One region of the Paenibacillus sp. NPDC093718 genome, then DNA from elsewhere that is predicted to be linked to it. Evidence: a T-box and tRNA genes for the amino acid it is inferred to sense, from the RefSeq annotation. Region 1 holds a T-box; the other regions hold tRNA genes.
The links. The T-box of region 1 lies ahead of leuS (leucine--tRNA ligase). A T-box ahead of a tRNA ligase gene usually reads a tRNA of that ligase, here a tRNA-Leu.
Positions count from the first base shown of each region.

Region 2: it encodes a tRNA-Leu, which carries the amino acid that the T-box ahead of leuS (leucine--tRNA ligase) is inferred to sense. The anticodon was not compared.
Region 3: it encodes a tRNA-Leu, which carries the amino acid that the T-box ahead of leuS (leucine--tRNA ligase) is inferred to sense. The anticodon was not compared.
Region 4: it encodes a tRNA-Leu, which carries the amino acid that the T-box ahead of leuS (leucine--tRNA ligase) is inferred to sense. The anticodon was not compared.

Region 1 covers NZ_JBNNUS010000009.1:45,330-53,069, reverse strand. Annotated here, with positions in the region: gene ACQKPA_RS24470 (Gfo/Idh/MocA family protein) at 1-1,064, shown strand, start outside; gene ACQKPA_RS24465 (Gfo/Idh/MocA family protein) at 1,088-2,161, shown strand; gene ACQKPA_RS24460 (AraC family transcriptional regulator) at 2,239-3,120, shown strand; T-box leader at 3,161-3,413, shown strand; gene leuS (leucine--tRNA ligase) at 3,502-5,943, shown strand; gene comER (late competence protein ComER) at 5,924-6,766, opposite strand; gene ACQKPA_RS24445 (ComEA family DNA-binding protein) at 6,939-7,598, shown strand; gene ACQKPA_RS24440 (deoxycytidylate deaminase) at 7,647-7,740, shown strand, end outside.
Region 2 covers NZ_JBNNUS010000011.1:223,744-231,483, forward strand. Annotated here, with positions in the region: gene ACQKPA_RS27650 (FecCD family ABC transporter permease) at 1-450, shown strand, start outside; gene ACQKPA_RS27655 (alpha/beta hydrolase) at 473-2,155, shown strand; gene ACQKPA_RS27660 (hypothetical protein) at 2,257-2,901, opposite strand; gene ACQKPA_RS27665 (helix-turn-helix domain-containing protein) at 3,079-3,441, shown strand; tRNA gene ACQKPA_RS27670 (tRNA-Leu) at 3,545-3,627, shown strand; gene ACQKPA_RS27675 (organic hydroperoxide resistance protein) at 3,813-4,232, shown strand; gene ACQKPA_RS27680 (zinc ribbon domain-containing protein) at 4,367-4,609, shown strand; gene ACQKPA_RS27685 (hypothetical protein) at 4,699-4,974, shown strand; gene ACQKPA_RS27690 (thiol-disulfide oxidoreductase DCC family protein) at 5,060-5,485, shown strand; gene ACQKPA_RS27695 (FixH family protein) at 5,497-5,973, opposite strand; gene ACQKPA_RS27700 (PepSY-associated TM helix domain-containing protein) at 6,014-7,432, opposite strand; gene ACQKPA_RS27705 (thermonuclease family protein) at 7,511-7,740, opposite strand, start outside.
Region 3 covers NZ_JBNNUS010000001.1:797,678-805,417, forward strand. Annotated here, with positions in the region: gene ACQKPA_RS04025 (hypothetical protein) at 1-90, shown strand, start outside; gene ACQKPA_RS04030 (YqzE family protein) at 535-735, opposite strand; gene ACQKPA_RS04035 (N-acetylmuramoyl-L-alanine amidase) at 887-1,690, shown strand; gene ACQKPA_RS04040 (divergent polysaccharide deacetylase family protein) at 1,866-2,753, opposite strand; tRNA gene ACQKPA_RS04045 (tRNA-Leu) at 3,075-3,158, opposite strand; gene ACQKPA_RS04050 (hypothetical protein) at 3,340-3,759, shown strand; gene ACQKPA_RS04055 (carboxymuconolactone decarboxylase family protein) at 3,842-4,171, opposite strand; gene ACQKPA_RS04060 (hypothetical protein) at 4,241-4,459, opposite strand; gene ACQKPA_RS04065 (hypothetical protein) at 4,577-4,906, opposite strand; gene ACQKPA_RS04070 (xanthine phosphoribosyltransferase) at 5,124-5,693, opposite strand; gene ACQKPA_RS04075 (YkvI family membrane protein) at 5,944-6,990, shown strand; gene ACQKPA_RS04080 (AAA family ATPase) at 7,038-7,740, opposite strand, start outside.
Region 4 covers NZ_JBNNUS010000001.1:873,214-880,953, reverse strand. Annotated here, with positions in the region: gene ACQKPA_RS04470 (GerAB/ArcD/ProY family transporter) at 1-825, shown strand, start outside; gene ACQKPA_RS04465 (hypothetical protein) at 820-1,080, opposite strand; gene ACQKPA_RS04460 (copper amine oxidase N-terminal domain-containing protein) at 1,316-2,296, shown strand; tRNA gene ACQKPA_RS04455 (tRNA-Leu) at 2,432-2,515, shown strand; gene ACQKPA_RS04450 (WD40/YVTN/BNR-like repeat-containing protein) at 2,716-3,441, shown strand; gene ACQKPA_RS04445 (hypothetical protein) at 3,542-3,733, opposite strand; gene ACQKPA_RS04440 (helix-turn-helix domain-containing protein) at 3,902-4,498, opposite strand; purine riboswitch at 4,786-4,885, shown strand; gene ACQKPA_RS04435 (NAD(P)/FAD-dependent oxidoreductase) at 4,961-6,397, shown strand; gene ACQKPA_RS04430 (Dabb family protein) at 6,594-6,881, shown strand; gene ACQKPA_RS04425 (DUF86 domain-containing protein) at 6,925-7,347, shown strand; gene ACQKPA_RS04420 (DUF948 domain-containing protein) at 7,620-7,740, shown strand, end outside.

The DNA.
Region 1 (7,740 bases):
ATCTGAATCCTGCCAAACAGGAAGAAGCGAGGGAAACGCTGCCTTCGGACGTGAAAATTTGGAGTGATACGGGCGCTATGATCTCATCGGGGGAGATTGATGCAGTCATTATTGCAACGCCCCATTATGCTCACCCTCAAGTGGCGATCGAGTGCCTAAATCATGGACTCCATGTCCTGATCGAGAAACCGGCAGGCGTTTACACGAAGCAAGTGCGGGAAATGAACCGCGCGGCTGAAGCCAGCGGCAAAGTGTTCTCCATTATGTATAACCAACGCTGCAATCCGCTGTACAAGAAGCTGAAAGAGCTTATAGCAGACGGTGAACTCGGGGAGATCCGGCGGATGAACTGGATCATAACGAATTGGTACCGGTCCCAGAGCTATTATGATTCAGGCGGATGGCGAGCTACCTGGGCTGGAGAAGGCGGAGGGGTGCTGATTAACCAGTCCCCGCATCAGCTGGACCTCTGGCAGTGGACGACCGGCATGATGCCAAAGAGAATTCGTGCATTTTGCGCCTTCGGCAAGTACCGGAACATCGAAGTCGAAGATGACGTGACGGCTTATGCGGAATACGAGAATGGTGCTACGGCCGTGTTTATTACGACAACGGGTGAAGCGCCGGGCACTAACCGATATGAAGTGACGGGGGACCGCGGAAAAATCGTCATCGAGGACGGCAAGCTTACCTTCTGGCGCCTCCGTGTGCCGGAGCCGGAATTCAATCGGCAGTATACCGGGGGCTTCGGCGAACCGGAGTGCTGGAAATGCGAGGTCCCGATCTGGGGGGATAATCCGCAGCATAGCGGCATTATCCAGAACTTTGCGGATGCCATTTTGCACGGAACGCCATTGATTGCCCCGGGTGAAGAGGGAATCCATGGATTGACGCTGTCCAATGCCATGCATCTGTCCACCTGGACCGACAATTGGGTTGATCTCCCTCTTAACGAGGACCAGTATTACGAAATGCTGCAGGAACGGATCACACAATCTTCCGCTCAGAAAACGGTCAAGGAGATCGGGCCGGTGGATATGAGCAAGACGTTTGGATCCTACTAAATTACAATCAGGAGGCACGTGGTATGGACCGCAGTAATGGAATGCTCTATGCACCGGTGGGCAAGGCCCAGCCGGTGTGCAAGCCCGGAGAGTTTATTTTTGCCGCTATGTCGCTGGAGCATGGACATATATACGGTATGTGTAACGGATTGATCGAGGCCGGGGCGACGCTGAAGTGGGTGTATGACCCAGATCCCGCGAAGGTTGCGGCTTTTTGCAAGGCTTATCCAAATGTAACCGTCGCCTCGTCCGAGTCACAGGTGCTTCAGGATGCGGAAGTGCGTCTGGTAGCGGCTGCCGCCATTCCTTCGGAACGATGCGAGCTTGGCCTGAAGGTCATGTCGCACGGCAAGGATTACTTTACGGATAAGACGCCTTTCACGACGCTGGAGCAGGTGAACGCTGCTCGCGCGAAATCCGAGGAGACAGGCAAGAAGTACATGGTCTATTACAGTGAACGGCTGCATGTGGAGAGTGCCGTCCATGCCGGGAAGCTGATCCAGGACGGGGCAATCGGGCGAGTGGTGCAAGTGATGGGAACAGGGCCGCACCGTTTAAATGCGCCTTCCCGTCCGGACTGGTTTTTCCGTCATCAACAGTACGGGGGCATTCTGTGTGACATCGGCTCCCACCAGATTGAACAATTTTTGTTTTTTGCGGGCTGCCGTGATGCCAAGGTGCTCAGCAGCAAGGTAGGGAATTATGCGAATCCGGATTACCCGGAGCTGGAGGATTTCGGAGATGCAACGCTAGTGGGGGACAACGGGGCCACGAATTATTTCCGAGTCGACTGGCTGACACCCGGGGGCCTTGGCACCTGGGGAGACGGAAGAACCTTTATTCTGGGGACGGAAGGATACATCGAGCTTCGCAAATACATCGATATCGCAAGGAATCCGCAGGGCGATCATCTGTACCTCGTTAATGGCGAGGGAGAGTTTCATATGGAGCTTCGAGGCAAGGTAGGCTACCCATTCTTCGGAGAGCTTATCCTGGATTGTCTGGAACGCACGGAGCACGCCATGTCCCAGGAGCATGCTTTCAAAGCCGGAGAATTGTGCGTCATCGCCCAAAATGAGGCCGTGCGCATTCCATAAAATCATTTATAATAGAGAAAACCCCGTTATGTTGAGGGTTATATAACTCCAAAATCGCTAAAGGGGCGATTCTCTAGATGACCTCATCTGCCGATATGATGCCAGGCTTTGACCGTATGCAGCTGCAAGCGCCGTTCGATCTGACCTATTACAATGAACAGCCGCTGTCGGGAGGGCAGTTTCACTCGCATGCTTTTTATGAAATTTATTATTTCCATGAAGGACGCTGCACGTATTTGATCGGCGATTCCGTTTTCACTCTGAAATCGGGGGATCTGCTCCTGATGAATGGGCTTACGCTCCATTGTCCGAATGTTGAGCCCGATTCCAGATACGTCAGAAGCATTCTGCATTTCGATCCGGCCTGGATCTGCAAAGGGCTTTCGGAGACGGCCAAATCGATATTGCTGGATCCCTTCGAATCGCTGCGAAATCATCGCATGACACTGACAGGGGCCAATCGGGACGAATTCGAAGGCATGCTGGCCGATATACATCGCCTCTCGGAATCCACGGCCGGTTTTCGCCAGGAACGGATGACCTTGCGTATTCAGGAGATGATGTACGTCATCGCGGACTGGTGCCAGGACGCTGTGCAGGATCAGGACTCCATCTCCGAGAAAGAACGGCATGTCCAGCATGTCGTATCGTTCGTCGAGGAACATTATATGCAGGATCTGACGCTGGAGCGAATTGCCCGCGAAATGCATATTACGAAACACTATTTATCCTCCTTATTTAAGGAGGTTACCGGAACGACGGTGTTTAAATATCTGTATCACCGGCGGATTAACCAAGCTAAAATTTTGCTCAGGCTCCACCCTCAACTCAGCATCACGGAGATCAGCCAGGCGGCAGGTTTCAAGCATTTGGCTCATTTCAGCCGGATGTTCAAAGCCATGGTCGGGACGACGCCGGAATATTATCGCAGAAGCGGGGAAGAGCTTTCGTTGACTTGATCGGACTTTTTGGGTATAATAGCCACATTAAAACGGTAATATGAACGCGATGATGAGGATCAATCGTTCCACTTTCGATCATGCAGAGAGCCGGTGTCTGGTGAAAACCGGTTGACGATAGGAATGAACTCGCCTCGGAGCAATGGTGTTAACCCGGCCGCTGTATTTCGGCAGATTCGGCCGCTGAAGCATCGTCGTCTCATCCGCGATAAGGATGCAAAGGGAGTGAAAGGCAAAGCATGCCTTTGGCTAACTAGGGTGGTACCACGGGAATCAAACCTCTCGTCCCTAGCGATCAGCGCTATGGATGATGAGGTTTTTTTGTTTTTTGGGCAACGGCACTGGCCTTGCCTCTTGACTGTGAAGGAGGAGCAATGGAGTATGACGGACAATCAACCAACCGGCCACGGCTATCAGCCTCAGGCCATCGAACTGAAGTGGCAGCAATACTGGGATGAGAACAAAACCTTTAAAACGGAAGATTCATCATCCAAACCGAAATTTTATGCGCTGGATATGTTTCCGTATCCATCAGGAGCAGGCCTGCACGTAGGGCATCCGGAGGGGTACACGGCGACTGACATCGTGTCCCGTTACAAGCGGATGCGCGGATACAACGTGCTTCATCCTATGGGCTGGGATGCCTTCGGTCTGCCAGCCGAGCAGTATGCAATGGACACAGGCAAACATCCTCGCGAGTTTACCGTGCAGAATATCGATACGTTCCGCCGCCAGATCAAATCTCTCGGATTCTCGTATGACTGGGACCGCGAGATCAGCACAACCGATCCGGAATATTATAAATGGACCCAGTGGATCTTTATCCAGCTCTATAAGCGCGGCCTTGCCTATGTGGCTGAAGTGCCGGTGAACTGGTGCGAAGCGCTCGGTACCGTGCTTGCGAACGAAGAGGTCATCGACGGCAAGAGCGAACGCGGGGGTCATCCGGTCGTACGTAAACCGATGCGCCAATGGATTCTGCGCATTACCGAATACGCGGATCGTCTCCTTGAAGATCTGGATGAACTGGACTGGAGCGAAAGCCTGAAGGATATGCAGCGCAACTGGATCGGCAAATCCACAGGCGCTGAGGTTCGGTTTGACATCGAAGGTTACGATGGTCATCTGGAGGTGTTCACAACCCGTCCGGATACGCTGTTCGGGGCAACCTACTGCGTTCTGGCGCCGGAGCATGACCTCGTTGATAAGATTACGTCAGCCGATCAGCGTGAAGCCGTCAAGGCTTATCAAGATCAAGCAGCTCGTAAAAGCGACTTGGAGCGGACGGATTTGGCCAAGGATAAAACCGGTGTGTTCACGGGTGCTTACGCCATTAATCCGGTAAACGGCGCTAAAGTGCCGATCTGGATCGCGGATTATGTGCTTGCCGGCTATGGAACGGGTGCCATTATGGCGGTTCCGGGTCATGACAGCCGTGACTGGGAGTTTGCGAAGCAATTCGGTCTTCCGATTATTGAAGTCGTTCAGGGTGGAAATATCGAGGAGGAAGCATACAGCGGCAGTGGCGCGCATGTGAATTCCGGCTTCCTGAACGGGTTGGACAATGAAGCGGCTATTCAGGCGATGAATGAATGGCTGGAGAAAGAGGGCAAGGGCAAGAAGAAGGTAACTTACCGTCTGCGCGACTGGCTGTTCAGCCGTCAACGCTACTGGGGTGAGCCGATTCCGATTCTGCATCTGGAAGACGGAACGATGAAGACCGTGCCTGAGGATCAGCTTCCATTGCTCCTGCCGGATGTGGATCAGATTAAACCGTCCGGTACCGGCGAATCACCGCTGGCTAATGTTACGGAATGGGTGGAAACGATTGATCCCGAAACCGGCATGAAAGCCCGGCGCGAGACGAATACGATGCCGCAATGGGCCGGCAGCTGCTGGTATTACCTGCGTTATATCGATCCACGCAATAATGATGAATTGTGCTCCAAGGAGAAGCAGAAGGAATGGCTGCCGGTTGACCTGTACATCGGTGGTGTGGAGCATGCGGTGCTTCATTTGCTGTATGCACGCTTCTGGCACAAAGTATTGTATGACCTGGGCGTTGTCGATACGAAGGAGCCTTTCCAGAAGCTGGTCAATCAGGGTATGATCCTGGGCAACAATAATGAAAAAATGAGTAAATCCCGCGGCAATGTCATCAATCCGGATGATATTGTTAACGAATACGGAGCCGACACGCTGCGCGTGTACGAGATGTTCATGGGGCCGCTGGAAGCGACCAAGCCATGGAACACCAACGGCGTGGAAGGAACGCATCGTTTCCTCTCCCGCGTATGGCGCCTGTTTATCGGGGACGACGGTCAATTGAACCCTAAAATCGTGGAAGGCGAGGGTACGGACGAATTCAAGCGTATGCTGCACAAAACGATTAAGAAAGTGACCGAGGACTTTGAACATATGCGCTTTAACACAGCGATCAGCCAGCTGATGGTATTCATCAACGAGGGATACAAGACGGAAGAGCTTCCGCGCAAAGCGATGGAGAACTTCGTTCAGCTGCTTTCCCCGCTGGCCCCTCACCTGGCTGAAGAGCTGTGGAGCCGTTTAGGCTACACGGAGAGCGTAACCTACGTGCCATGGCCGGAGTATGACGAAGCTTGGACTGTAGAGGCCGAAGTGGAGATTGTCGTTCAAGTGAACGGCAAAATCGTAGAACGTGCCAAAATCTCGAAAGACATGGACCAAGAAGCCATGCAACAACATAGCCTCTCCCTTCCGAATGTCAAGCAGGCGCTGGAAGGAAAGAGTATTCGCAAAGTCATTGCCGTACCAGGCAAACTGGTCAATATCGTGGCCGGTTAATCGTAAAACCGAAGGCAGCATCCAGTTTTGCCAAATCCTCCTCATACTTGTCGTGTGTGGTTTGGATCAATTGGTAGAACAATCCGTTCAGGTTTGAATCCAGCAGTGCCAAAGCCTGGGCCGTGATGCCTCCGGGAACCGCAACCCGCTCTTGCAGCTGTTCGGGGGAGAAGCCCTCCTCCGTTAACAGCTTGCCGGTGCCAAGCAGCATTTCTCCGGCTAATGCATTAAGGGTTCTGCGGTCGATTCCGGTCATTTCAACGGCAGCGTCGATCCATTTTTCCATGAATAAACTTAAAAAAGCAGGCCCGCAGCTGGAGAAATCGGAAGTGATTCGCGTGTGCGATTCCAGTATCTCGAGCGGCCTGCTGATATAAGACAGGAGGCTTTCTATAAGCTGCCTGTCTTCTTCTTTTATTCGGGAACCGTACATGCATAACGATGCTCCGCCTCCGGTTAAGTTGGTGATGCTCGGTATGATTTTCGCTACCTTGCAGGGCAGCGATGATTCCAGATGGATCAGTTGGACCGGACTCGTGATGGATATCGCGATTTGCCGGGCTTCAAGCCGATCTTTGATTTCGCTGATGACAGATTTGAATTCAAGCGGCTTTATACATAGGAATAGCAGGTCGCTCTGAGAAGCCGACTCCGTGTTACAGCTGCATACCGTCAGACCGGGATGACGTTTTGCCAGCTGCATCGGCTTTTCAGGACTTCGGTTGCTGACCCGAATCTGCTCAGGCAGGAGTGCGCCCGATTGAATGAAGGCATCGATCAACAGACTACCCATGCTGCCCGTACCGATAAAACCGACCTTCATGTGTATGTTCCCTCCTTTCGCGCTTTACGGCAGAAATGTACCGTCCTTACGTTTAATGTATGCGGGGAAGATGCCGATTCATGACGGTTTTTCATGCGATTTTGGTGGGGAAACCGAAGAATATTCCTGAGTTTGTACAAAATGAACTTTAATGTTAAGGAGAGGTCAATCGATGAAACGGATATCTTTAGGTTGGAGTCTTGCCGCAACGATTGCGGGTTGCGGGTTCATCTTGTTTGCCGCCGGTGCGGATCAGGGGATCGAGGGCTGGCAGCCGCTGAACGATCAGCTGGAGCAGGTGGTTGCGGCCGAAGAGAATGCGGGTGTGAAGACGTCCGGTGCTGATTCCCGGCATAAGGATGTGGACCCTTCTGAAGCCGGAACGGATTCGAAGACTGATGCAAAGAGCACGCAGGCAGGGCATATCGAGCCTGCCAGTAATGCGAAGGACTCCTCCATGCCAGACCAAGACCAAGGAGCGGCAGGGAGCGGTATAGCAGATCATACGGCTCTGTCTTCGGCTTCTGGCCAACCTTCTTCGCCCCCGGTACCGCCTCAGGCTGAAGGTGTCAGTCAGCAGTTACAGCAGCAAGCTCCTGTTAACAGTACAGTGCAGTCACCAGCAGCTCCGGATCCATCCGGATTGATTAATGTCAACACGGCAGATGCTGCAACGCTTATGGAGCTGCCTGGCATTGGCGAGGCGAAGGCCAAGGCCATTATCGATTATCGGAATCAGTTCGGTCCATTTAAAAGTCAAGCCGACTTGATGAACGTAAAGGGCATCGGGCCCAAAATGCTGGAGAAGATGAAGCCTTACGTTGGACTTTAGCTATGTGCTACAATAAAGGCGATATTGATAAGGAACAGGTGACAGATGATGAGTGCAGATCAACGTAAAGATTGGGATACTTATTTCATGGACATTGCCTTTATGGTTTCTACCCGCTCCCAATGCCCGCGGCGTCATGTCG
Region 2 (7,740 bases), on a different contig from region 1:
CTGGCCGGCAGCCTTCACAGCGCTAACTGGAAGTTTGTGGTCACGATGCTTCCTTGGCTCATCATGCTGCCGCCTGTCATTTGGCTCCGCTCTCAAGTGCTCGACTTGTTCCAGCTGAGCGAGGAAAGCGTGAAGAGTGTCGGGGTAACCGTTGAACGTGAGAAAAATGTATTGCTTCTATGCAGCATCGGTTTGGTCAGCGCGAGTGTTGCCGTATCCGGCAGCATTGGGTTTGTCGGTCTGATCGCTCCGCATCTGGCGAGGCAGCTGGTTGGACTGCGGCACAGGCATATCATCCCGATCAGCGGTATAGCAGGTATGGCGATTGTGGTCATAGGCGATTTCATCGGCAGAACGATATTCGCTCCGGCCGAGTTGGCTGCAGGCATTGTGGTGTCCGTGATTGGGGTTCCATATTTTATCTATCTATTAATTCGCATGCGAAAATAAAAGCAGCTTTCGGGAGGATTACATGAATCGTTATCAACGGCTGGTGGTTGAGGACAGGGAACTCACACTGTATTTACCTCCTTCTTATCATGAGTCGGACCGTTCCTATCCTGTTGCCTACGTACAGGATCAAGGAGATATGTTCACGTACTGTCTCAACTATCTGAACCATCTATATGCAGCAGGCCAACTGGTCGAGGTCATCCTGGTCGGGATATCGTCAACAAACCGGAACCGTGAGTACACGCCTTGGCCGGCCGAGCCGCTGCTGGAGGGTAATCCGCCTTTTGGCGGGGAGGGCAGAGCTTATGTCGATGAGGTTGCGGATGTCATTAAGGCGTACATAGACAGACAGTACCGTACGCTCGCAGCGCCCGAACATACAGCCATCATTGGCGGTTCCTTGGGCGGTTTGATTTCGATGTTCGCGGGGTATTGGCGCGCCGAGACCTTCGGACGGATCGGGATGCTGTCGGCTTCGTTATGGTATGACGGGGTTATGGATTACATCAGGGAGCAGGGGGAATTGCCTGCCGGGCTGAGGGTGTATATGTCCGTTGGACAGTTGGAAGGTGCGTATAAGAACAATGCGCAAAAACATATGTATCCGAATAACGTCGAGACCCATCTATTCTGGATGGAACAAGGGGTGAGCCCCGAGCGGCTCCAGCTGGCGGTAGATCCTGATGGGACCCATGATCCCATCTTTATGGCCAGAAGATTTCCGGAAGCGCTGCGGTGGTTGTTCGTCAAGGAAGAATATGACCAAGAATCAGAGATGGTGCGGGCTCAGCATGAGGGTATGGGTAACCACGAAAAGGGCGAAAAGCACGAAAAGGATGAAGAGCACGATAACCGCGATGACCATAACCATGATAACCACAATAACCGCGATAACTGCAATCACCACGAAAAAGATCCTCTGTTTTGCATACCGGGAACGGTGACATGGTCCATGCAATCTGACGTCACAGGCCGTGAATACCGTATTTTCATTGCCGAACCGATGGGACCGCCTCCTGAAGGCGGTTATCCTGTATTATATTCGCTGGATGCCAATGCGACCTTCGGAACGCTTGCGGAGGCAATCCGACTGCAATCCCGGACGCCCCGTGGCATTCCCTCGGCGCTTATTGTCGGGATCGGCTTTGACAGTGACAGTCCGATCGTGAGCAGCGAGCGTTTTTACAACTTTACTGAATATGCTGAAGACCATGAATTGCCGGTCCGCCCTAACGGATTGGATTGGCCGGAAACAGGCGGCGTCGAAGCATTCCTTACGTTCATCGAGTTTCAGCTGAAGCCGGCCGTGGAGCGGCAATACGCGGTAAATCGTTCGAAGCAGGCGCTGTTCGGGCACTCACTCGGTGGTTTTTTCACCTTGTATACATTATTCACCAGACCGGAGACCTTTTCGCGGTATATTGCGGCTTGTCCCTCGGTGTGGTGGAAAAACTACGTGCTGTACAAACGATGGAAAGAGGGGAGGCTCCGTTTACAACAGAGTGGACAGCGTAAAGAGCTGCGTCTGTACGTTGGAGCTGAGGAGAAGCCGTCCATGGTGCAAGACGCCAGGGAACTCTATGCATTCCTCAAAGGGCATGATGAGGTGCTGGAGACTACGTTTCATGAAATTGAGGGAGAAGGCCACGTCTCGGTGCTGCCTGCTCTGATAAGCCCTCTGCTTCGTTTTGTGAACGCGTAATATGAGAATGATGACTTAAGCATGAATAAGCAGCCTCATATCCAGGGATAAAGCCGGATCATGAAGCTGCTTATTCCGCGTTGCTGTATACAGGCAGAGTGTTAATCGAGTAATTCCGGATCATCAAGGATGGAAGAGTACTTTGGGTATAATCTGCGAATGCAATCCGGACAGATATCGTGGGTAAATTCAATGGGGAGGCGGCTCTCCAAATAGCTCTCCACAGGCTCCCACTCTTCCGCGTGGTGAACGTATTTGCATACGGCGCAGATGGGAATATGCCCGGGAAGGGGAAAGCTGTGAGCCAGCGCTTGTTCCAGCAGCAATTCCTTGCGTTTGAACTTGGTAATATCCGTAAATGATATCATAGCTCCGTGAATACGGCTGTCCTTGTGGATAAGCAGCGGCAGTACCTCACATAAAACCCAATTCTCTTGGTCGTTCCATTGCACGGCATATTCAAAGGAATAATCAGATTGCTTACCCAGCATAACATCTCTTACGGAGGGCACATCCAGCTCATGGAAAAAATGATCGAATGAAGCCAAACTCAAGCGCTGGGAAGCGATATTAAAAAAAGATGCCCCCTGCCATCCAAACTCAGGGGAAACACCATATCTTTCGGCCATGGTAATGAGTGGATCGTTAATTTTGTCTATGATGCCATCCGGCGTAATGATCATCAATCCTTTATTCAAGGAATGAACCGCATTATTCCAAGATGTGATCATGGTATCGTAGGGCAAATGACTCGCTCCTCATACTGAATAGACTCATGAGTAAAAGATACAACGATCCATGAGTACTATGGTATAATTTAGGCAATATATATTTGATTATACACGTAATTAAGTGGTTTTGCAAGAGAAAAATACGTACATAAGTAATTTTCTTTCAAAGAGAACTAGGAAGGCGGTTGTTTGATGCAGTCTATTTACCAACGAATCGAACATCTCATAGAAAGCCGAGGTATGACCAAGAAGGCGTTTTGTGAAACCCTCGGGATCAGCACAGGAAATTTTGGTGATTGGAAAAGGGGGAAAACAACGCCGAGCACAAATAAATTGATTGAGATTGCTGCATTCTTTTCCGTAAGCTTGGATTGGTTGATTATTGGCAAGGGCAATCCCACCCGACTCAGGGAAGCGCGTGGGGAGTATGAAGTGGATCCGGAATCATCCGATCTTCCCTTCATGTCGGGATTGGCAGAGAATGAGAAGGAGTTTATCCGGGAATATATCGAGTTTTCAGCATACCGGAAGGAAAAGCGAAACGATAAGACTTAGCTGCTCATGCGCTTAAGCTGTTGATCCATAACTTGGTTCTTTACTTTTGTATGACGGAACAGTATAATAGGGAATGTTCGCTACAGAACATCCCTTATAACATGCGGTAGTGGTGGAATGGCAGACACGCTATCTTGAGGGGGTAGTGGGTGTATACCCGTGGAGGTTCGAGTCCTCTCTACCGCATACTTCATGAAGAAGCTGTTTATCAAGAGGAATTCTTCCTTTGATAAACAGCTTTTTTGTTTGCTCAGCGAGCTGGGACATACTGTTTCTTATGCGAGTTTGCCCTATTTATCGTTTCAATTTCCGCTGCAAGTTTAAAGAGTACATGTAGAAACCATAATAGGGCATGAAGGAGATGAACGAGCATGAAACCATTATACACAGCAGATGTAAAAGTCATTGGAGGGCGTGAAGGCTCTGTTGAATCTACGGATGGGGTTCTTAATCACAAATTAAGCATGCCGAAGGAGCTTGGAGGACCGGGCGGTGACGGAACCAATCCGGAGCAGCTGTTTGCGGCCGGCTATGGCGCCTGTTACGAAAGCGCCCTGGCTAATATCGCCCGCAAAGAGGGCGTCGAGCTCAAGGACGTTGTGATTCACTCTCAGGTCATGATCGGAAAGGACGAAGGCGCTGACGGTTTTAAGCTTGCGGTGAAGCTGAAGATCGAAATGCCGGGGATCGAACGAAGCCAGGCGGAGGACCTCGCGAAGAAGGCGCATGCGTTCTGCCCTTATTCCAAGGCAACCCGAGGCAACATCGACGTGGAGTTAAGCGTAAGCTAACCATAAAGGAATTCGGATGGTCCTCTGAAATGGAGGGTCATCCTTTTTTGTCGGCTTACGATGCTGAATATGAAACTTTTTACATGATGCTCCGTATTTCAGTTAAAGCTACGAATTGGAAAGGGGCGCTTAAGATGCGTATTGAACAAATGATAGAGGAACGGTTTGTATGCAGCAAATGCGGAGGGAATCACTGCCAGACGAAAGAGGTCTCGATGTCAGGGGCCGGGCTGAGCAAGATGTTTGATATTCAGCACAATCATTTCCTATTTGTTTCCTGTACGAACTGCGGATATGTGGAAGTGTTCAACCCGGATATATTAGAAGGTAAAAAGAGGGGGCAGCTTGGCTCGATCCTGGATGTGTTCTTCGGTTGACATCACCCCTAAAATTCTTTAATATGACTAAGTACCAGAAAGTACAAACCAGTCATAGGGAATTTAAATAAAATAAACGGGTGATGAACATGCCATACAGACCGCAGATTGCAAATGTGACCACAGCTGGAAGCAATGAAAAAGAAGGGCTTTACGAATTCATTATCCACACGGCTGACGGAACGGATATTCGCGTATTCTATAACCGCTTCCCGGAATGGAAACTGACTGCGCTTAGCCGACTTGGGAAAGTACCTTGCCCGGTTTGTCGTAAGGATTTCATATGCAAATGCATGGAGAAATTCTCGAACGAATTCGACCAGCAGATGAAAGACGGCGAGTGGCTGAACAAAGCTGCTGAGTAATAAACCAATAAGCGTACTTGATCAAGCGTAGGAGAGGGCTCCTGCGTTTTTTCTTGTTTTAGGCCTGAAGGGAGCCAGGAAATATATGAAGGATCGTGCAACCGATAATCATGAGGACTATGCGATTGTACTGATTGATGGCGTGTGCCATTTGTGCCAGGGTCTGACGCAGTTCATTATCAAGAGAGATCCTGCCGGTGCCTTTCGCTTCGCTTCGCTGCAATCCGAGATTGGGCAGGAGCTGTTGAGGCAGGGAGGGCTTCGTGGAGATACTACGGAAACGATGGTGCTGATTGAACAGGGGAGGTATTACACAAGGTCGACGGGAGCTCTGCGGATTGCACGGCGTCTTCGCTTTCCTTGGCCGCTGTCGTATATTTTGATCCTGATTCCCCCTTTTTTACGGAATTTGGTATACCGCTGGGTGGCAAAGAACCGCTACCGGTGGTTCGGACAATCGACGGAATGCATGGTTCCGACGCCGGAGATTCGGCGCCGGTTTTTGTCCTAATCCAGCTTGCTTTAATGATGATGATCTGCCGTACCCTCTTGAAATGTCGGGGTCCCCGCTTGCAGGTAGGCAAGCTCGGCCTCGGACAGTTTGCCGACGGCGAACGGTTTCTGGGGAATGATGATGGAACCGTTGTTGCCGCTGTGCAGCTTGATGAAATACAGCCCCTCTTTATCGAAGGTTTTGGTTACCGTATACACGCCATCACCGACCTCTACCGCATCCGTCATGGGATCCCGCAGGGAGCCGTCATGGCTCCACAGTTCGTAGTGGACAAAATCCGCACCGGGTACTCTTTGGCCATCCTGGGTGAGAATGATCTCAATGGTCTCCGGTTGATGAACGGATAACGTCTCCGGTATGTTTACCTCGGCGATCAGCGGGATTTCTTTTTCATACCGGTTGACTGCTTCGGGACTGGCCGAGCAAGCGCTCAGCAGCAGGAACGATAGCAGTGCGCATAATATAAAACGGCTTTTCATGATCATGAAACCGCCACCCCTTATTGTAGTTAGAGTAAAGACCGAATCAGGCATTCAGAAATGTCTTGATCGCCGGTACCCTCCGAACGATGACATAGTCGATGATCCACACGATGATGAGCGACAAGCCCACAAGCGGGAACAGGATCCCCAAAGCGATGAGAAGCAGAAGGAATACCCTCATGTTCTTCGCGTTAACCTCGGGTGCTTTTGGTGCCCCCAGTCCATGCTCCGGTTTTCGCTTCCACCACAAGTACAAACCGCTTACCGCAATGAAAATGATGCCTATGCATATAAGCAAACTGAAGATCTGGTTGACGATGCCGAATTGGGTTCCTTTGTGCAGGGTAATGCCCAGGGCAACGGCTTTGCCAACGACTCCGTAATGATCATAGCGATAATCCGCCAACACCGCGCCGCTGTACTGGTCGATATGCATGGTAGCCTCGTCTTGGGCTTTCGGCGGATAGGCCGACAACGTGTACACCCCGTCCGCTTGCTGCGGAATGCTGATGGTGTAGCTTGGATGGATCCCCTCGCTTCGGGCTACGTACATGACATCTTCGATTGGAAGCGGCGTAAAGTCGGAGATGGTGGAGTTAGGTACCTCCAGATTTTCAGCCGCCCAAGGGACCTCTGCGACTTCCTTCGTCTGAACCACATGGGAGGATGGCGTACTGCCTGACCAGATGGAAGGCGGATAGCCGGCGCCGGTATTGGTCGCCACGGTTTGGAAATTGCTGCCCCACAGGCCTGACCAGGGCAAGCCGGTCATGATAAGAAATAACATGCCTGCGGCAATCCAGAATGCAGGAACGGCGTGCAGGTCTCTGCGAAGAGTCTGCTTACCCTTGCCCAGACGCGGATACAGGATGCCCGCGAGGCTTCTTTTCTTTTTGCTTTTGTTTTTGTTTTTATTTTTCAGAAACCACAAATACACCCCGGTAATAATCAGCACGATCGCCCAGCAGGCGGCAAGCTCCACGATCCGGTCCCCGATGGTCCCGACCATCAATTCGCCGTGAAATTCCTCGATTTTGTCCATGATCCGGTCTTTGTCTTTCAGCTCGCCAATCTTTTCTCCCGTATAGGGGTTCATGAAGACGGTCATGGATTCGCTGTCCGAGGTCAGACTGATCTCCGTGGAGCGGGAGTCCGACTCGCCAGGGCGGTATTTCGTAATGGTAGCCTCAGGATAGAGTTCTTTCACTTGTCCGACCAGCTTGCTGGGCGTTACACGTTCAACCTGAGGGGTTACCGTGTAGTAGTCCCGATATAGCGCTTGTTCAATCTGAGGCTTAAATAAGTAAACGGAGCCGGTTACAGCCAGGATGATCAGAAAGGGAGCAAAAATGATGCCGGCATAGAAGTGCCATCTCCAAACGGTTTTGTACCATGCGCCAGAGCTCGGATTTGGCGGTTGACTTTCATTTGGTTGGATTGTTGGAGGTTTCTTTTTCCCCATGGCTGGTGGCTCCTTTTCAATTACGGCTAAAATTTATATAAGATGAACATGAGCGTTCATTTCATACATCAGATGAGTTTACTTCGGGGCCCGGAAACCGGCCTGGACGGCTTCTGCCTCGCTGCAGAACCACTGCTCCTGCTTCGTGCGCTCATAGTATGGGGATTCGGGAGTGTGGTAGATTTTCTCGCCCTTCGAGTTGATGTTGCCCTTGATGACGCAGCCTTGCTTGGACTCTTGGCTGTTCTCTTTCGGAGTTTGGGCTGCCGCTACGTTATTACGGCTGCTGTTGTTCTTGTTGTTTGCGT
Region 3 (7,740 bases), on a different contig from region 1:
TCCGTTCCCTTGCGGAATACAGACACCCTCCGTTTCCTCCCGGCAACCCGGTTAATCGGACAAGGGCAATTTTATGCCCAGCCGGAATAATACGGGTTTCAGTAATTCGAGATTATGTTCAACAACAGCTCTTTTTCCATGCCATATGCCATGACTCACAAAAGGACGCTGCCCCTTTAGGGGCAGCGTCCTCAGGCTGTTGAGAAACCCCCTGTTTTTTGCAGGGGGTTAAAATTTACCTTAATAGTCTCAAAACTAGGGGTCTCAGATCGTTTTAAATCGATTTTTGGTTTAAAAGATGAGCCTCCCCATATAAAAAATAAAGTGTCGAAAAGTCCTCTGGACTTTCTCGACACTCTGAGGACGCTGCCCCTTTAGGGGCAGCGTCCTTTATTTCAAACGGTTTATAAGTGTGCACTCAGCACGCACAAAGGGCGATAACCATCAAGTAGCGATGCTCACTTCAAGCTGACATTGCGCGCACAGGAGGCAGTCCACACGATGTGCAAATGCGATTTGATGATTGAACATGCATTAGCTGTTACTTCGTCCCTTTTTTTTGCTCTTAGTGGTTACATCCTCTTTCCATAGCGACATGGAGAACGGAATCATGCCGAACCAGCGGGTGGTCCAGGATTCCTTCACCTTCGCCTGACGCCGAACGTCCTTTGGCGTATCTATAAAATGAACCACGCGCTCGGTAATGTACTTGATCAATTCGTCGCCGCTAGCCATACGAATCAACTCCTTTTGGTTTATCCACATCCCAGTATCAGTTTGCTCCATTTCGATCAATTCTAGACGCTCGCACTTGAATAGCATGATTTTTCCGCCATATGCACATTCTAAAAAAGCCGAAATTTTTACGTGAAAGAAGGGAACCATCATGATTAAGACAGCAGTTGTATGGATGCTTCTCTTTGCACTGGCACTCCCGGGTTCTGTTATGGAAGCATATCCGGTGAAGGTGCAAGCCATGACGCGTCCAGCGCATGCCGTTCATAAAAGTCCAATATCGACAATCCGGCTTCTGACCGAAACGCCCGAATCCACCCACTCTTCAGGTCAGGAAATCGACCAGTCCGAGCTAAGGCAGCTGCACCCTTTTGCCCATGATGTCATACTGATCGATGTGGGTCATGGCGGAATCGACGGAGGAACGTCGTATGGTGAAATTCTGGAAAAAGATATTAATCTGGCCATTTCACGGAGACTGTTCATGCTGCTTCGCAAGGAAGGCTATCATGCCGTCCTGAACCGCGATGCCGATTACGCGCTTAGCGATGACAATCGTTGGCATCGAAGCTCCTCGAGGCATCGCCGCGATCTGTCGCAGCGCAAGCAGCTCAGCAGCGAGATCCCGACCAAGCTGGTAGTCAGCATTCATGTGAATTGGGGGAAGAACTCGTCCAAGCGCGGAGGCATCGTGCTTCATCAATCCGAGGGACGCAGCACCCTACTTGCGGACACCATCCAAGAGCAGCTGAATCTGGTTTACCGCAGCAACAATCACATCATGGTAGGTAAACCATATTATCTGTTGAATCAAACCCAAGTACCCGCCGTCATTGTCGAAACCGGCTTTCTCAGCAATTTGGAGGACCGGAAATTATTAACCGGCCGCAACGGTCAAATGCAGATCGCCGAAGCCATTGCCGACGGGATTATCAATTATTTAACGGCCCTGTAATTTGGGGCTGTTTTTTTGCATATAAGCCATATCCATAAAGACGCCCAGCACTGATTCCCTTATCCGATAAATAAATGCAGCTTCCACATGTGAATAGCCTTCCATACAGGGATTGGAATCACCGGGTCCTTGTCTGGAAGGCTATTATTTTTTTATGGTATTCAAATAACCAACGCTAATTCGCAGGCAGCGGATTCGGCCGCCAGCTTGATCGTTCCCTAACCAGATCGCTGATACCCACAAACTCCACCTTGGTTTGCAGTTTCGGAATGGTTCCTTTCAGCGCTTCTGCCGTCCGGATTCCATATTTGCCGACATGGCCAATTGCAATGCAGGATGTTCTCTCTTCAGCATGCTGTACTGCAGTCAGGAGCTGTTTGCTCACGTGCTGAACGGTATGAACATCATCCAGGAATATATCGTTGGCGATGGACGGCATCCCCTTCTCCACTGCCAGTTTGCCAATGACGCTATGATAGTTTGTCTTGCTGTCGATAAAGAACAACCCTCTCTCCCTGCATACATCAAGCACAATGGACATGACCCGCTCATCCCCGGTAACCTTGGAGCCCATATGATTATTAATCCCAACGGCATAAGGAACCGAATCGATTGCCTCCTCCATCCGTTCACGAATCTCCTCATCGGTTAGTGAACTTAGAATGGCACCCGGTCCGAGCCAGGAAGATCGTCCTTGCTTTGGCTCCATGGGCATATGAATGATGACGTCATGCCCTTGCCGATGCGCAGCTTCGGCGTCCTTCACGCTTGTCGGCAAAAAAGGCATCACCGCCACCGTGATCTTAACAGGAAGACTTAATATTTCCTGAGTCCCTTTCTGATCATTGCCAAAATCATCAATGATGACAGCCAGCTTATTAACTTTCGCTTCCTGGCCAGGCCTGCCGCGTCCGGCTTCTTCGTGCTTTTCTTCTGTTTCCTGACTGGGAGGCTCACCAGTAGGGGTAGAGGCCACCCCTGCACCATATCCGATCTGTGTTCCGTTCACGATCATCCATATCGTACATAGCAAGATAACCGATTTTTTAAATGCCTTCCGCATGGTACTCCCCCTTCCATTCATGTTCATGCTAATCACACCTAACCGTATTGTTTGAGAAAAGGTATGTAAATATGTAAGAGTGGTTGTATTCAGCACAGCCAGGCACAAAAACTTCTTGCCGGCCATCGTTAGATCGTTGACTTTCTTACTCGCAGCCGTTTTCTCCGCAGTTCCGCGGTAATTTTGACCTGAGCGGCATTGCTGACGACTGCATCGCATTATTTTGATTAAAGCTTTCATCCCGTCTCATCTAAATTCTCAACACAAAAAGAAGCTCGTAAACTGCTAAAAAGCAAGTTTACGAGCTTCTTTATATAAGGATGCGGTCGAGAGGACTCGAACCTCCACGGGGGTTAGCCCACACGGACCTGAACCGTGCGCGTCTGCCAATTCCGCCACGACCGCGTATCATGTTCATCGCTATTAGGAGACAAGTCCTTATCAGCGGCGACAAGATATATGATATCACGCTACCCGAATTGAGTCAACACTTTTTTTGAACTTGATTAAAAACCTGTTTTTCGGTTAAAATAAGAACATAGGTTCTCATTCAATAACCATTTTCTATATAAAGGCGGTGATGTTGATGGCCATACCGGCTGTTACGATGGAAGAACGTGCATTGATCAAGAGTTACCTGCTGCTGATGTTCATTCATAAGGTGTTTGAAAGGGATTGCCGAATCATTCAGGAGAGCGGTGTTTTCAAGAGCCCTCAATTGTATGTAGAGGTTGTGGGGAACGGCGCCAAGCGTGCTGCTGTGCTTCTTCGTGAGGTGAAGCAGGAATTCACCAAGCGGGCGATCAAGGTGTATGATATTGGACAAAACCAGGATGGAATCCAGGCACGATATGCATGTCGGGGTTACATTGGTTCGATGAACATTCTATGGCCATCCTTCCGAGAGGAGATGATGGACCGGATGCGAGCCTATCTTGGGCTGGTTTCGCCCGAGGCCGAGTCCTCTGAGCAAGCCCATCCTCCTGCCGCTGTTTCCGCCCGCTAAATCGCTGCCCTTAAACAGAGAATAACCGTCTCCCCACTGAACATGAATGCTCCGGATGAGACGGTTATCGGTGACACGTGAATCAATGAAGAGTATGCTGCACGCGGGTCAATCCCTGCGAGAGGGCATGTCCCGCACTGGCGGCAGACGCCACGGCTACAGCCTCCATAATCTGAGCATCCGAGGCTCCCTTCGCACGGGCTTCTTCCATATGATAGAAGGTACACAGCTCATTATTGGCAAACAGTCCGATTCCGAGCGCGATCAGCTGCTTCGTTCGCTCATCCAGTTCGCCATCCTGAAAGCAAACGCCTGTGAACTGATGATACGCTTCTGCCATTTCCGGCATGCTCTGCTTCAAATTCAGAATTTCATTCTTATAAGCCGAAACCTTGTCATTGGACATTTCCATAACCTAAAGCACCTCTTCCACAAAAATTTGATGCGAGGTTAAGTTGTCCGACGAGTTCGAGATCTATGCCTACTCTTCGATCGGGCTTACTCTTGGATCCTTTTTAAGCTGGTAGCTGTAACGGCGATCCAGTTTAACGACCCGCCGGTTTCTGCGGCGTATAATGACCTGCTCCGGGTCCCAGGCTACGACAAAGCCTATAATATCATTGGTCTCCAAGCCGTCCCGCACAACCCGGACCAATTCGCCGGAGAGCCGCAGCTCATCGAGTCTTTCATCGCTAATCATCACCATACCTCCTTCATAAACTTTGTGCAAAAAAAGACCTAAATGAGATCATTTAGGTCTTTTGAATGCGTTGCGATATCGACAAACATCCCGACTAAGAGATGTTCTATATACCCATTAACGCTGTGCCGGCTCGATGCTGTCATTCTTCTCGTACCAAAAATCCAGAACGGTTGAAGACATGACGCGCTTCTCGATATACTCTACCTGCTGAGGCGTAAACTGTTCCTTCCATTCGAAGGAAACCTCCTCACACAATCCGGCAATCGTCAGCAGTTCTGACCAGGCAACGTAGCGTTTGTACCAGAAAAACTGAGGATGTTCAATCATATAGGGATATAGATCATCAAACTCCGTATGTTTACAATCCAAAGCACGTTCAAAATGTACCTTTGCTTCATTCAGCTTCTCAATCAAAAACGGCTCGGTTACAGGTTGTTTCCCCATGGTGCTGCCTCCTCTCTCTTGCCTACCTCTTTATTATAAGCGAAAATCACGGAGGCGAAAAGATTTTGTTGTGATTTTAGGCTGAAATGCATTTAAAATCGACTACGAATTTCCATGATTACGCACACCATAGGCCAGGGTACAAACGTTCATGACTTAAGGCCTACCTTTCAGCTCTATTCCTGACATGCCATTAAGCGTTTGGTATATTCCTATTCTAGCTGAACGTAATCTTGCCGTCCTCAAGGGACGATATGGTTACCAGCGATTCCACATGAACATTCTGTTCGCGCAGCGTTCTCGCTCCGGCCTGGAAGCTCTTTTCAATCACAACGCCAAGCCCGATTAATTCCGCCCCTGCCCGTTCAATAATCTTGATCAGGCCTCTGGCAGCGTCACCGTTCGCGATAATGTCATCAATGAAGAGCAATTTATCCTCTTCCCCGATAAACTGGCGCGATACCATGATGTCCGTGACAATGCCCTTGGTGAAAGACGGAACCCGCTCACACAAGGCGTCTGGATCGGCGAGCAGCGTTTTTTTGCGCCGGGCGAATACCATCGGAACTCCCAATTCAAGCGCCGCGGCAAATGCAACAGAAATGCCGGAGGATTCCAGCGTAACGACCTTGGTCACGCCGCTCTCTTTAAATCTAGCCGCAAATTCCCGGCCCATATCCATAATTAATGCCGGGTCTACTTGATGCGTCAACAGAGCATCCAGTTTCAGCACTTGATCCGACAACACGACACCTTCTTTGATGATCCGCTCTTTCAACCAATCCATCCCAAAGACCTCCCACGATTCCTTTGTCGTAAAAGTAACATATTCCTCCCTGTACGGCAAGTACAAACGGTGACTCCGTCATTTAACTGTACGGTTCCCGTCATAATTCCTGACATTGATCTCCTTGCCCTGGCAATCATCATGTTCATGCCTCCGGTAAAGGACCTGGACAGGTAGGAGTCATGTCCCAGCTGAGCCAAGCATACCTTGTACTATGCAGAACGATTAACTTTCAAGGGGGATGCGGGGCTTGCGTAATTCTATTCGCGTTTTACAGATCGCCTTTACATATATCGGAACCATCGTTGGCGCTGGCTTTGCTACCGGACGGGAAATCCTTCAATTCTTTACCCAATATGGACACTGGGCTACACTTACCATTCTGCTTGCGACAGGACTATTCATTTGGCTTGGCACGAAAATCATGACGATTTCCAGGCGGATCGGGGCCAAATCCTTTGAGGACTTGAACAAGTTCCTGTTTGGAGAGAAAGCCGGCGTCTGGATCAGCCTCTTTATGTTTGTCATTTTGCTTGGAGTCAACAGCATCATGCTTGCCGGCGCGGGCTCTGTTTTTGTAGAGCATCTAAATTTGAATTATCAGACCGGATTGTTGGTCACGATGATCGGAACCTATTTCATTCTCAGAAAAGGCATCCAGTCCATCATGACGATGAACAGTCTCGTTGTGCCCATGATGCTTACCTTATCGCTTGCGATTATTTCTCAGACGATTCAAGCGCCGGGTGCCACCCGATTCTTAACCTTGACTACGGACCATAGCCTGCCTTCGGTTTGGCTTGCGCCCCTGCTCTACACCGCCTTTAACCTGGTCATGGCGATGCCGGTGCTGGTCCCGCTCGGCAGCCAGACCGAAAGCGCCCGCACCGTAACCTGGGGAGGCATCATTGGAGGTACGGGTGTAGGCTTTATGCTGATGGCGGCACATTTTGCGATGTCCGCCCATATGCCCGGCATTGCCCAATTCGAGATCCCGATGGGCAGCATCGCCAACCAGTTGGGCTGGCTGGTGCAGATCATCTATCTCATTCTGATCTTCCTTGAAATTTTCAGCACCTTCGTGGCGAATATCTACGGAATTACCCTGCAGGTTCAGCAGCGAACCTCGCTCTCGCCCAGAGTAATTACCCTTGGCATCATGGTCTTCTGTTATTTTTTCAGCCAGTTCGGCTTCAGTTCCTTGCTCTCTCTCCTCTACCCGATGTTCGGGGGATTGTGTCTGCTCTGGGTGCTCCGACTAACTCTGTTCGGAATCCCCGAAATCAGGGGGAAATAAAGGGGCTTTCCCAAGGGATGGTAAACCTGCCTTTGGGAAGCCCCTTCTTATGGCTGCATCGTAATGAATCGCGCACCCGGTATGAGTTCCATGGTTTGCTCGACTACATGCCGATGACACGTCATCATCACGACTTGCCGGTCCTGCGACAATTCCGAGAGCAGTTCGAGCGCATGTCCGAGCCGTTCGCCGTCAAAATTAACAAACAAATCATCAAGCAATAACGGCAACCCCGCCGCATGCGGCATCGATTGGATCAAACCGAGCCGCATCGCCAGATATAACTGCTCCGCCGTGCCGCGGCTTAGCCTTCTGCTCTCCACCAATTCACCAGTCGGGCGCTCTGCCAGCAGGCTCTGATCTCCCATTCGCATGACAATCCGGCTGTACATGCCGCCTGTCAGCATTGAGAAGTATCGGGAAGCCAGCTGCAGCACCTGCGGCTGTTTCTCTTCCTCGTACATGCGGCGCGTACGTTTGATAAATTCGGAGGCCATCGAGCGTACCGCATACTGCGAGACTAATTCCCGCAGGGAGGATCGCTGCTCCTCCAGCTGCTGCAGGGCGGAATCCTGGTTTCCCGCTGCTTCCAGCGACTCTCTCTCCTGAAGCAGCCGCCCCCGCCGTTCCTGGAGCTCGTCCCGCAGGTGGAGCGCAGCCGATACGGCTTCCTCCTTCTTCATGCATTGAGCATCAAGTTCCGCTGCATCCGTCAGCTCCAGCAGCTGTTCAAGCTGCCGGCGACCCGCA
Region 4 (7,740 bases), on a different contig from region 1:
GGAGGGCTGTTGGTAATGGCATCGGCAGCCCTTAAGGAGACCCCGCTCCTCATTGTCAATTTGATCATGGTGATGACCGTCGCTTTTGTGCTGCATCAAGGATTGGAGGTGCTTGGGCGCACCGCTTTGATCTTCTTGGCGATAGTTCTGCTGATCAGCGTATTCAGCGCCCTGGTTATCGTATTTTCCGCCATCGTAGAAGTCCATCACTTGCTTCCTGTTCTGGGTAACGGCATACAACCCATCATTCAATCCGTTGTGAAAAAAAATATGCACTTTCCGTTTGGGGAGTTGATCGTTGCTACGGTCCTTCTTCCGCATCTGAGCCGGCAGAAGAGCGGGATTAAGGCAGGGTATCTGGCTATTTTATTCAGCGGAATGATGCTGGCGCTAACCTCTGCCGTTACCATTTCTGTGCTTGGGGACAACATCACGGAGCGTTCGGTTTTTCCTCTGCTGACGATGGTCGGAAAAGCCAATATTTCGGAGTTCATTGAGCGGACGGAAATTTTGATCGTGATGGTTCTGATTATTGGTGTGTTTTTTAAAATAAGTCTGTATTATTATGCCGCATTGATCTCTGCATCCGAGTTGTTCAACATTCCCTATCAAAAATTGATCTATCCTTTCGCTTTAATCATGCTCGGCAATTCGATGATTCTCGCCCGCTCGTATAGCGAGCATCTCATGAAAGGAAGCCAACATCTATATATGATTCTCCCTATATTTTCAATCGCAGTGCCCTTGCTGCTTGTCGTGGTCGGTTTGATACGCAGGGGAAGCTCTAAAGGAAAGGCAAAATCCGACTCTAGCTCCGGATCATGAACCATGTCCCGCGTTTCCAGGACTTTGGCTTGAATCACGGAGCTTTTTATTTTTGAATGCTCGGTAACAATCAGGAAGGATCAGGAGGCATAGCAGCACCGTAACCGTCAGCTTCTCTACGATGGAGAATAGAGTAAATTGCCAGTTGATCATAAAGTTGTACCATGGGAACCCGAACAGACAATCTGTAAGCACGGTATAAGACAGGCAAAGAATACCTAACAGCAGGGTGATCGCATATTTTTTGATATACATCGTTACTTCCTCGCATTTCCTATGGTTATGACTTGCCAATCCATGACAACGTTGTATTAGTATGAAGGGTTTATTGAATAAACATACAATGAAGAGTTGTATCCAATCGAACCAAGCGTTGAAAAGGGTCAATATATGAATCGACAGGAACAGAATTTATGGATAGGCCTAAGGGTTATAGATCTTTTATAATGGAATGGATAGTGAACTTTAGCTTAGGGAGGGAGAGCTTGTGATGAAGAAACGTCAAGGCGTGAGAAGGCTGCTGGCCGGTATCATGGCGGCAATGATAGGGATAACCGGTTTCATGTCATATGGAGGAGAAGTTTGGGCTGCGGACACATCCTCAGGCAGACCTATCGAAATTCGAGTGAATGGAGGTCGGCTTCTGCTGGAATCGCCTCCCTTTATTCATAACGGCCGGGTGATGGTGCCTTTCCGCGGCATTTCAACAGCGATGGGAGCCGTAGTGCGCTGGGATCAAGCCAAGCAGACGGCCATTGTGAGTAATGTTAAACATACGACAAGCTACACCGTGGGGCAGAATCACGCCATTAAAGACAGCAAAGCTGTAACTTTGGATGCCCCGCCTCTGCTCAAGGAGGGACGTGTTTATATCCCCCTCCGCTTCTCGGCAGAGGGTCTTGGAGGCAAGGTTGTCTGGAATAACCAGGCTAAAGAAGCTATGATCTATCCGCTGCTCACACCGAAGGAGGCAGAAGCTGCCCTGTCCAAGAAGAGTAATCAGGCGATAATACTTTTGAAAAACAAGGATTTTGAGAAGCTTGCGGAGCTCGCTCATCCAAACGGGATTACCTTTTCCCCTTATGCGCATGTTGATCGGCAGAAGGATGTCACACTTAGCAAGCAGCAGCTGAGGAAGGGATTTAACCACGACACCTTATACCGCTGGGGCGAGTATGATGGCAGCGGAGAACCGATCTCCATGAATTTTGAGAGCTATTATAATAAATTCGTCTATACCCTAGATTTTGCCGCAGCACCATGGATCGGTTACAACCAATCCAAGAGCGAAGGAAATACGGTGAATAATGCAAGCAGCCAGTATAAGGGAGCTGTCATCGTTGAGTATTATTACGAAGGAGTTCATCCTGATTATGCGGGGATGGATTGGGAAAGCCTCCGGCTTGTATTTGAACAATATGGAGAGGATTGGGTGTTATCTGGCGTGATACATGATCAATGGACGGTCTGAAAATAGACTTATGATGTCGAAACCATATGAAGTCTGATGGTTTCGACAATTTTTTTAAAAAATGCTTGCTTTTTAACTTTGGGCATTATATACTCTTAATTACGGTGATCAACTCGATCACGACTTACATAACATGCGGTCGTGGCGGAATTGGCAGACGCGCACGGTTCAGGTCCGTGTGGGCTAACCCCCGTGGAGGTTCGAGTCCTCTCGACCGCATCTATGAAGCAAAGCTGTTTTTCAAGTGAAATTTAACTTGAAGAACAGCTTTTTTCGTTCCTCTTCACGTGGAAATCGCGTTATACTAAACTGGAGGAACCGTTCAGCTTTAGGGTGAATTCAATGGAGTGGATTTATAATATTTGGCCTGTTAGCAGAAGTTACTGGCGGGTTATTTTGAATACAAGGGGTGTGATCCTGTGATAAAACCTCGAAAAGGGCTGGGCTTTATTTTGTTGATGCTCGTTGCAGTGAGTTTATCTGTTGGATGTCAACCATCGGATGAGGGGAATGTGGCTGAGCGATCGGTGGAATCTTCGAAGGAGGATACCCAGAAGGCGGAGCCCTCTTCCGGCACAGAAGAATCTTTAGATGGAGCGGATCACGCCGCAGGAAGCGGTGCCGTCGCAGAACAGGATGATACGGACGTTGCTCCGGACAATCAGGCCGCTGAACTCGATGTGGATTTAGCGGATGTGACGGCGGTCCGGCTCATTAATCATAGCTCGGGCTGGATCGGCGGAGAAGGCTGGATAGCTTTTAGTGATAACGGTGGCACGGAATGGGAGGTTCAGGCTCAGCCCAAAGGCACCGTACGCCAAATCTTTGCGCTGAATGGCAAGCAGGCCTGGACTGTGATGGAGAATAACGATCTGTACCGCACAACGGATGGCGGCGAGACGTGGGTTCGGATTGGAAGCACGCCGAATGCCGGATTTCTCCATTTCATTTCACCTGAAACAGGATTCAGCGGGCAAGCCAAAACCGAGGACGGGGGCAAAACCTGGAGCAACCTGGATATACCGGATACGACCGCCAGCAGCCCTGCCACGGGAGCTATCACCGATGAAGCTCCTGGGGCTCCCAAGAACAAAGAGGTTGCGTCAGGATCGTTGTATGTTGTTAACACGAAACCCCATAACTGATTTTATAACTAAGAAGACCGGAATTCTCCGGTCTTCTTTTTGTGGTTATGCCTCCAATCTCAGCAAGGAAGAGGCAGAACGATGAACATCATATCGTTCATTAAGGCAGCTCTTTGAATATCATTCGTGAGCCCAGCCATAGACCAGCGGCAACTCCGAATAAGCCGAAGAGGGCCACCAGGACGATCAGATTGGAGGAGTGCCAACCAAGCAGGAATCCAATACCGCTTCCCATGGTTGTTCCGGTGAGCAATCCCAGTGCAGCGCCAATCTGCTTATGACGTAACGTCATACTCACTCACCTCAATTGTTGGATGATGCGAACGGAATGTTACTTGTATTCCCTGATCGTCTGGAAATATGCCATAACAGAAAATAAGCCCGGCTTAGCCTGATCGACCAGGCAAGCTGAGCATGGGTTGGAGTCTTAAGTATGGTTTTATTATAACAGCAGTTTTGATTAGGAATTTTGCTTTAATGCGCAATCTGCGAATAGAACAGATTTAGGGATCCGGAAGAACTGTTCCGCTTTTTCCTGGAACGCTGCGGATGGTACGGTGCCCTGGTGCAGCCATTTGCGGAATGTGCCGGGATGTACGCCGATCCAGCGGCTAACATCGCTTACCGACAAGTCATGAACCATGCACAGGCCTGTCAGAATCCGATTGCTAACGGGTGAGCGAGTCAGGGTGCGTTTCATGAAGCGGGAAGGTGCCGGCTGGCAGATTAAAGGTGACTTGTCCAGCAGTTCCTCCCTGAAGAGAATGTGACGGGGATAACCCAAGTAGTCGCAGGCCTTCTCCAGGTTGTTTTTTCCGGGAACGCGTCCCTCATATACCCAGGCGCTGACACTACGGGAGGATACTCCCAGTTCCTCGGCCAATTGCGACAATTTGATATCGTTGGCCATAAGTACGGCTAGTAGGACGCGGTTGCGAATTTGGCAGCGGGTCGGCCGGCGAAAGCGCTTGACTCGCACACCTTTCCCCAAATATTTACGATTGATCAGGGACCACGCCTCAATGGAGTGTTTTTCTTGCTGCAGTTGTGTAGGCATAATTCCTCCGATTTTTTTTAACACAATACTACAATATTCGACACTCACTTTTCAATAGCTAATCATAAAACAATTGTTTCCATTTCGTTGTTACCTGATTTATAAGTCGGATGTAATGGTCCGATAGACCTACTAATTTATTTGATCATTTCAAAGTAATGTTCGTATTTTGGTTATATATATCGATAATGTTGGTGTATTAACTAGAATAAAGGAGTTAAATACGAACAATTTATATATCTTATCTTGACTCATTCGCAAATCCGTTTTATATTAACTATGGTTGATGAAGAAAATAGATGCTTATTCGTATATCCCTGAAAATAAGGTTCAGGGGTTTCTACAAGGAACCTTAAATTCCTGACTAAGAATAGGATGCGCAAGCATACCTATTCGGAGCAGGATTTTTTTGTGCCCGGGAGCGGTGTGCAGAAGCGACAGTCAAACACACAGGGGGATATGATGAGCAAATATGATGTTATCGTTGTTGGTGCCGGTCCGGCCGGTATTTTCGCTTGTTATGAACTGACGTTAAAGTCACCAGGCAGCAAGGTGCTATTGGTTGACAAGGGACATGATATTTACCGGAGAAGCTGCCCGATCCTGGAGGAGAAGATTAAGCTCTGTCCACCGGCAGTAGGACGTAAGGAATTTGCCGGTTGCTTGCCGGCTTGCTCGATTACAGCCGGATTTGGCGGGGCGGGAGCATACAGCGACGGCAAATTCAACATAACCACGGAGTTTGGCGGCTGGATGACCGATTATTTGCCAGGATCCAAAGTCATGGAGCTCATCCAATATGTGGACGCCATCAATCTGGAGCACGGAGCAACACCTGCCATTACGGATCCGACAACAAATGCGATCCGGGATATTGAACAGCGTGGATACGCAGCGGGCCTGAAGCTGCTTCGCGCTCAGGTAAGGCATCTTGGAACCGAGCAGAATTTGGAGATACTGAAATCGATATACGAATATTTGAAGACAAGAATTGATATGGCTTTTCGGGCGGAGGCCGAGGACATTGTCACCGTCAAAGAAGACGGAGCCCACCGCGTTACCGGCATCGCAATGAAAGGCGGGGAGGTCCATGAGGCGAATTTGGTGATGGTTGCCCCTGGCCGTGACGGCTCTGCCTGGTTGACCAGTGTATTAAAAAAACGCAGATTGAAAATGCATAATAACCAGGTGGACGTGGGTGTTCGGGTTGAAACCTCGGATGTGGTCATGCGCGAGATCAATGAGCATTTGTATGAAGGCAAATTCATCTTTAACACCTCGGTCGGAACCCGGGTGCGTACGTTCTGCAGCAATCCTTCCGGTCATGTTGTGGTTGAGAACCATAGCGGGGTTATGGCAGCCAACGGCCATTCTTATAAAGATCCGGCATTGGGATCAGCCAATACGAACTTTGCGCTGCTTGTATCCCATAAGTTTACGGAGCCGTTTGACAAGCCTAACGAATATGCGCGTGAAATATGCAAGCGGGCTAACGATCTATCCAGCGGCGGGGTTATTGTACAGAAATACGGCGACGTGCTCCGCGGCCGGAGATCCACCGAGGGCCGAATTCGCGAAGGTTTTCTGGAGCCGACGCTGAAGGAAGCCGTTCCAGGTGATCTTGGCTTGGTGCTGCCGTACAACACCATGAAAAGCCTGATCGAGATGGTCGAAGCGCTTGATAAAGTCACGCCGGGGATCGCGTCGGAGCACACGCTGTTCTACGGGGTGGAGGCCAAGTTCTACTCCGCAAGACCGAAGCTGACGGAGTCCTTCGAGACGGAAATCAAGGGACTTTATTGTGGCGGGGATGGTGCGGGCATTACCAGGGGGCTTGCTCAAGCAGGAGCCGCCGGCGTCTGGATTGCCCAGAACATGCTGAACCAATTAAGTTTGTGATTCAGCGTTATTTTCTTAAATAGAGTGTTGACTTCAGGAGCACGGTCTGGTGTAAACCAGACCGTGCTCCTATTTGGTTAGATCTGGCGCAGCCGATATGTCCGATATGTTGGTGGGAGCGATTTCTTTTTCCGGACGAACGGGGTATGATAGATACGAAAGATTTACATACATGCTAGAGATGGAGGAACGGACGATGATTAAACATATTGTTTTTTTCAAATTGAAGGACTCATCCGCAGAGAATATTGAGAAGACGGTGCAGGTGCTGCGCGATATGGATGGCAAGATTCCGATGCTTAGATCCCTTGAGGCGGGCGCAGATGTAATTCGCTCGGAGCGCTCATATGACTTGGCTTTGATCGTTGAAGTGGACAATCTTGAAGATTTGCAAGCATATGCCGTTCATCCTGTTCACCAGGAAGTGATCCAATACATCAATACGGTGAAAGATCATACGCTTAGCGTTGATTTTGAAGTGTAGGCATTGATATAGACTTACAACAACGGGTTGGAGGAGATTTGCGGTGTATTATGTAAATCAAGAACAAATTGAACGGCGTCTGAGCGCGATTCCCGAAATTGCGGAAGGGTTGCGTGCTGCGGCACAATCATGGGACGGAGGCCTTGTGCTGGGGTTGGTTCAGGAGCGTGCGCTTCATCTGGCGATCGAAGTCGTGACGGATGTCGGCAGCTACTTGATTGACGGATTTATTATGCGGGATGCCAGCAGTTATGAAGATATCATGGATATTAATCATGAGGAAAAGGTGTTCCCCGAAGAGGTTCATAAGGTGCTGCTGGAGCTGGTCCGATTGCGCAAACCGCTCGTGCAGGACTACTATGATTGGGATAGGCATACGCTTCATTCTTTATCTCCGATTCTGCCTGATGTGCTGGAGCAATTTGCGGGAAATGTCCGTGAGTATTTAAAGAACGAGATGTACTAATAGTTGTATAGTTTCACAAAGAAATATCCCATGATGCCATGGGCTCTTCCATACAAATGATCCTTAACAGGCCTTCAGGGAATCCCTGAACGGTCTGTTTTTTTGTTGGTTTTATCTCAAGCGATTGCATGTTCGGAAGTTGCTGGGAAACTCGTGGTTCTGCTGTGCTGGAATAAAAAAATCGCCGATGTTGTGTCAAGACAAGCCCATGCTGCTTATAATGCATCAAGCGACTAGGCATTCGCCCGGTCGGACGAAAGGAGGAGTTCCCCATGACAGAATGGAGTGCGCTGGCTGCTGCCATCGGTATCGTTCTGATCGCGGTTGCGGCGGTGATCATGATGCTGTCGGTTAAAAAGCTGGTCGGGCGGGCCGAGACCATGCTGGGCCGGC